2 linked regions of the Paraburkholderia fungorum genome follow. The protein of the gene in region 2 binds, or shares a complex with, the protein of the main gene of each other region. Links are inferred from orthologs where the notes say so. Each region holds a gene or a part of one and is shown on either strand. Other genes may lie near its edges.

What was found.
Region 1: the proteins of katE (region 2) and hfq are in contact, whole or in part, in a crystal structure (PDB 3VU3), measured with the Escherichia coli proteins. The link is inferred for Paraburkholderia fungorum from one-to-one orthologs.

What each region holds. Positions count from the first base shown.
Region 1 is NZ_FNKP01000001.1:2,490,107-2,493,184, reverse strand. The notes cover bases 221-2,976. They hold hfq (RNA chaperone Hfq), read left to right. Parts: upstream 221-1,358; coding sequence 1,359-1,595; downstream 1,596-2,976. Other genes in these bases: hflK (FtsH protease activity modulator HflK), read left to right, coding at 2,890-2,976; hflX (GTPase HflX), read left to right, coding at 1,626-2,840; der (ribosome biogenesis GTPase Der), read left to right, coding at 221-1,215. Outside these bases: more of der, read left to right, coding at 1-220; more of hflK, read left to right, coding at 2,977-3,078. UniProt on the Escherichia coli protein: RNA chaperone that binds small regulatory RNA (sRNAs) and mRNAs to facilitate mRNA translational regulation in response to envelope stress, environmental stress and changes in metabolite concentrations.
Region 2 is NZ_FNKP01000002.1:1,470,577-1,473,891, forward strand. The notes cover bases 123-3,115. They hold katE (catalase HPII), read right to left. Parts: upstream 2,679-3,115; coding sequence 567-2,678; downstream 123-566. Other genes in these bases: treA (alpha,alpha-trehalase TreA), read left to right, coding at 123-442; BLS41_RS22480 (MipA/OmpV family protein), read right to left, coding at 2,824-3,115. In the rest of the region: more of treA, read left to right, coding at 1-122; more of BLS41_RS22480, read right to left, coding at 3,116-3,315.

The sequences.
Region 1 (3,078 bases), on a different replicon or contig from region 2:
TACGGCGAAGGACGCGCTGGCGACAGGCCGTATCTGGTCGTCGACACCGGTGGTTTCGAGCCGGTCGCCAAAGAAGGCATCCTGCACGAGATGGCGCGTCAAACCCGCCAGGCGGTCGAGGAATCCGACATCGTCGTGTTCATCGTCGACGGTCGCAATGGGCTCGCGCCGCAAGATAAGACCATCGCCGATTATCTGCGCAAGGTCGGCCGGCCGATTTTCCTGGTCGTCAACAAGGCGGAGGGCATGAAGTACTCGAATGTCGCCGCCGACTTCTACGAACTTGGTCTCGGCGACCCGCGCGCGATTTCGGCAGCGCACGGCGACGGCGTCACGGAAATGATCAACGAGGCGCTCGGTGTTGCCTACGCCGGTCAGCCGGAAGAGAGCGACGACGAGAAAGAAGCGCGTGGCGTGAAGATCGCGATCGTCGGTCGTCCGAACGTTGGTAAGTCGACGCTGATTAATGCGCTGGTCGGCGAAGAACGCGTGATCGCGTTCGACATGCCAGGCACTACGCGCGATTCGATCTACGTCGACTTCGAGCGTCAAGGCAAACCGTACACGTTGATCGACACGGCTGGTTTGCGCCGTCGCGGCAAGGTGTTCGAAGCGATCGAGAAATTTTCGGTGGTGAAAACGCTGCAGTCGATCTCCGACGCGAACGTCGTGATCCTGCTGCTCGACGCGCGCCAGGACATTTCGGAACAGGACGCGCACATTGCCGGTTTCGTCGTGGAACAAGGGCGCGCGCTGGTCGTTGGCGTGAACAAATGGGACGGTCTTGATTCGCATGTGCGCGACCGCACCAAAGCCGACCTCGAGCGCAAACTAAAATTTCTGGACTTTGCCAAATTCCATTTCATTTCCGCACAGGAAAAGAGCGGGATTGGGCCGCTGATGCGCTCGGTCGACGACGCGTACGCAGCGGCAATGGCCAAGCTGCCGACGCCGAAGCTGACGCGCGCATTGATCGACGCTGTTGAATTCCAGCAGCCGCGCCGACGTGGTCCGGTGCGCCCGAAACTGCGTTATGCCCACCAGGGTGGACAGAATCCGCCGGTCATCGTGATTCACGGCAACGCACTTGATGCAATCACCGAAACGTATAAACGCTACCTCGAAAACCGCTTCCGGGAAACTTTCAAGCTGGTTGGGACTCCATTGCGCATAGAGTTCAGATCATCGACGAACCCTTACGCGGATAAAGGCTGAAACCCGCGTGTGTGCTGGGTTTGGCCGCTTAGGCCATGCCCTCGCGCAAAAACGAAAATCGGCTATAGTGTAGCGGTTGATGGCGGATCTCTTTTTCCTTCGTCGTCAATTTAGTCAACCTGCAAAAAAATACGGAGTTTGCTATGAGCAACAAAGGGCAATTGTTACAAGACCCGTTTTTGAACGCACTGCGTAAAGAGCATGTGCCGGTGTCGATCTACCTGGTCAACGGCATCAAGCTTCAAGGGAACATCGAATCGTTCGACCAGTACGTCGTGTTGCTCCGGAATACGGTCACCCAGATGGTCTACAAGCACGCAATCTCGACAGTCGTGCCAGCCCGTCCGGTGAATTTCCACCCGGATTCTGAACAGTCCTAACCCCTGTCGCGGCCGGCGTAGCGTCGCCCGTTGGCGATTACTCCCGGCCGCCTTATCTTGATACCCTCCAATTTGATCAATGCAGCGCTTGTCGGCATCGACTTCGGTAAGATCGATTTCGAAGCCAGTCTCGAAGAACTCAGCCTGCTCGCGCAAAGCGCGGGTGCCAATCCGTTAGTTACCCTCACCGGACGCCGGTCCAGCCCCGACGCGAAGATGTTCGTCGGCAGCGGCAAGGCCGAAGAATTGCGTCTTGCGTGTGAGGCGAACGACATCGAACTCGTCATTTTCAATCACGCTCTGGCACCTGCGCAGCAGCGCAATCTGGAGCAGGCGCTTAATCGCCGTGTGATTGATCGCACCAGTCTCATCCTCGATATTTTTGCGCAACGCGCCCGCAGCCACGAAGGCAAGCTGCAGGTGGAGCTCGCGCAGTTGCAGTATCTGTCGACCCGGCTGATTCGTGCGTGGACTCACCTCGAGCGTCAGAAGGGCGGTATCGGTTTGCGCGGTCCTGGTGAAACGCAGCTCGAAACCGACCGCCGCCTGATCGGCGAGCGCATCAAGGCGCTCAAGACGCGGCTTGAGAAGCTGCGTCGTCAGCATGGCACGCAGCGTCGCGCGCGCAGCCGGAATCAGACGATGTCGGTGTCGCTGGTCGGCTATACGAACGCGGGCAAATCCACGCTGTTCAATGCACTCACTAAAGCTCAGGCGTATGCTGCCGACCAACTGTTCGCGACGCTCGACACAACGTCGCGCCGCGTGTATCTCGGCGACGAAGCGGGGCAGGTGGTGGTGTCCGATACGGTCGGGTTCATCCGCGAGTTGCCTCACCAGCTGGTCGCGGCATTCCGTGCCACGCTCGAAGAAACCATTCACGCCGATCTGCTGCTGCATGTGGTCGACGCATCGAGCGCAGTGCGCCTCGATCAGATCGATCAGGTGAACGAGGTGTTGCACGCTATCGGCGCGGACACGATCCGGCAGGTGCTGGTATTCAACAAGATCGACGCGGTGCCCGAGTTGGCGGCCCGTGGGGACGCGGTTGAGCGGGATGAGTATGGTAATATTTCGCGCGTCTTTTTGAGCGCGCGCACCGGGCAAGGGCTGGATACATTGCGCGCTGCCATCGCTGAAATCGCTACTGCCGAACCTCTTGGCGACGTGCTGATCGAGCCGTCGGAAGAAAACGGAACGGCAGCACCGCACGACGACCGCAAGGTCCCAGAACTCGGGCACTGACCCGTCCCAATTGCACTGACCCGCTGTCTACTCTGGTGAACGAACACAGGTGAACGATTACAACGAGCGGAGTATCTGGCTGCGCATGCGCGCCATGCTGTCACTGAACGATCCGCGCTGGGGCCGGGGCGATGGCAATGGAGACCGGCAACGGCCGAACGATCCCAAGCGCCCACCCAAAGACGGTGAAGGGCCGCCCGATCTCGACGAGATGTGGCGTGATTTCAATCGTCGCCTG
Region 2 (3,315 bases):
GCGTCCGGGCGGGCTTGCGACCACGCAAGTGAATAGCGGTCAGCAATGGGATGCGCCGAACGGCTGGGCGCCGCTGCAATATCTGGCCGTGCTGGGTTTGCGGCGGTATGGCGAGTCGGAACTGGCGCGCACCATCGCGACGCGCTGGATCAGGACCAACGTCGATTATTACCAGCACACGGGTAAGCTCGTGGAGAAATACGATGTCGATGCAGCGACGCCGGGTGTGTCGGCGGGAGGCGGCGAATATCCGTTGCAGGACGGCTTTGGATGGACCAACGGTGTGCTGCGCGCACTGCTGGTGATGTATCCGCAATCGGCCCAGGCCGCGCGGCCCAGCGATATTCCCGAGGGGCCGGCGGGGGTGTCGGCTGCGGCGGCATCGGCGGCGGCCGCGTCTAAAAATACGCACCGGCTGCGTGGGACGCGGGTGAATCCTTAGGCGCGGTTCGCGCGGCTGACTTCGCACTGCCGCGGTCGTGCATAAAAAACTGGCCGGTCTGAACAGCACCGGCCAGTTTTACTTCAGCGTGTCACTTCCAGAGCACTCAGACCACTCAGGCAAATTACGCAGGCACCGATTCCGCCTGCGCCGCACGCGACCACACGCGATGCTGCTCAGCGGCCTGGATGAACGCCTTGAGCACGTCCGTCGCCTTCTTGTCGTCACCCGTGAATACGCCGTCCGCATTGTCCGGCAATTGTGCGGCCACTAGCACGTCTCGCCCCGCACCGATTGCCGCGATCGCCTTCAGATGCTTGAACGCTTCAAGCACAAAATGCCGTGCGTCTCCCGATTGCGCCAGCACCTTCGCGCCCGCATCGCCGCCGACTACGATGACCGCGTCGAACATGATCGAAGGCAGGCCGGCAATCGTCGCATCGGGCGCCATGCCGTCGATGGCAGCCAGTGTCGGCGCAATCAGCATCGGCGCAGCGCCCTCGCCCTGCAGCGCCTGCTGAAGCTTTCTAATCGCCGCGCCATCCGAACCGGGCGCGGCCAGCAACGCAATCTTGCGAGTCTTGATACCCGGCTGCACACGATTGAGCAGGCTCAACGCAGGCGACTCCTTCGGACCCGCCAGCTTCGCCGTCCCCTTCTTCGGCGCAGGGAGACCCAAACCTTCGGCAACTTGCGCCGCCAGGCCGGCATCGAAATTCGCAAGAATCTCGTTGACCACGCGAGCGCGTATTTCCGGCTTCGTCACTTTGCCGAGTTCGAATTGATACGCCGCGGCGATATGGTCCTTCTCCGGTTGCGACATGCTGTTATAGAACAGCGCGGCCTGCGAGAAATGATCGGCGAACGACTCGCTGCGCACGCGAATCTTCGTGCCTTCCACGCGCTCCTGATAACTTTCGAAGCCGCCGTCCGACGGCGCGGGATCGGTTTCCTTAGGCCAGCCGCCGCTCAGCGAATTCGGCTCATACGAAGCCTGCCCGACATTGATTGTCTGCCGATGCATCGCATCGCGCTGATTGTTGACATATGGGCATACCGGACGGTTGATCGGAATCTCATGGAAATTCGGTCCGCCGAGGCGGCTGATCTGCGTATCCGTATAGGAAAACAGGCGCCCTTGCAGCAGAGGATCGTTCGAGAAATCGATACCCGGCACGACATGGCCTGGATGGAACGCCACCTGTTCAGTCTCGGCGAAGAAGTTATCCGGATTGCGATTGAGCGTCATCTTGCCGACGATTTTCACCGGCACCAGTTCTTCAGGAATCAGCTTGGTCGGATCGAGAAGGTCGAAGTCGAACTTGTGCTCGTCTTCTTCCTCGACAATCTGCACGCCGAGTTCAAACTCCGGGAAGTCACCCCGTTCAATCGACTCCCACAAATCGCGTCGATGAAAATCCGGGTCTTTGCCCGCAAGTTTCTGCGCCTCATCCCATAGCAGCGAGTAAGAACCCAGTACCGGACGCCAGTGGAATTTAACGAATCGCCCTTTACCCTCGGCATTCACGAAGCGGAACGTATGAATGCCGAAGCCTTCCATCGTGCGCAAGCTGCGGGGAATCGCACGGTCTGACATGGTCCACAGCACCATATGCGCGGACTCGGGCACGAGCGATACAAAGTCCCAGAAGGTATCGTGCGCGGAACCGCCGGTCGGCATTTCGTTCGGCGCTTCCGGTTTCACCGCATGCACGAAGTCCGGGAACTTGATGGCATCCTGAATAAAAAACACCGGCATGTTATTGCCGACCAGATCGTAATTGCCTTCCTGCGTGTAGAACTTCACCGCAAAGCCGCGCACGTCGCGCACGGTATCGGCGGAACCACGCGGACCTTGCACCGTGGAGAAGCGCACATAAACGGGCGTCTGCTCCGATGGGTCCTGCAGAAACGCCGCCTTCGTGTATTCGCTCATCGACTCGTAAACCTGAAACACGCCGTGCGCCGCCGAACCGCGTGCATGCACGATGCGCTCAGGAATACGTTCGTGATCGAAGTGCGTGATCTTTTCACGCATGATGAAATCTTCAAGCAGAGACGGTCCGCGTGGACCGGCGCGCAACGTGTTCTGGTTGTCGGAAATCTTGACGCCCTGATTGGTTCTCAGCGCTTCACCGTCCGGCTTGACGCGAAATTTTTCCAGATCCTTCGATTTCGGATCACCAGCCTGCGCGTTCTTTGCCGCGGGCTTCTGCGAATTCGTTTTTCCTGCCATGGGGATCGACTCCTTGTGTTCTGGCGCGCCGTTGAAAAGCCGGTTTGACGCGCAACAAGAAGTCAGCAAGCGATATACCCGCGCGTACGCGAACGCGCAGCGCGGGTTTGATACAGAAGCCTTACCAGCAGGAAAACGTGTTACGTCAGAAGCGATAGTTGATGGAGATATCCGCCACGCCGGTCGCCTTGCTGCGCGTAATCGGACTGTTGCCCGCGCTGCCCACCAACTGTTCGAAAGCGCCGTCTGCGGTCGCGAACCAGTGCTTGTTGAACAGCCAGACCGCGCTGATCCCGAAGCCCACCGATTTGAATCCGGCACTCGCGTGATACTGCTGATACTGCGAGTGCGCAGCCTGAGTCTGATTCACGCCGAACCAGCTGTTCATATAGTTCGAGTCGGCCAGCGACACGTTCGGCCCCGCGAACCAGAAGAACTGCTTCGTGCTGCCCGGCATCGGCATATACGCACCCAAATCGCCGATCCAGCCATTCGATCCGCCGAAATAGCGCCGCACGTCCGCTCGCAGCACGAGCGGGAAGTCCTTCGAAATGACGTATTCGGCCGCGAGTTTGAGACCCGGCGCCGCGTTGATGTTGCCGAGTCCGTTCAACTCCTGCGGATCGTCCTGCGCGCG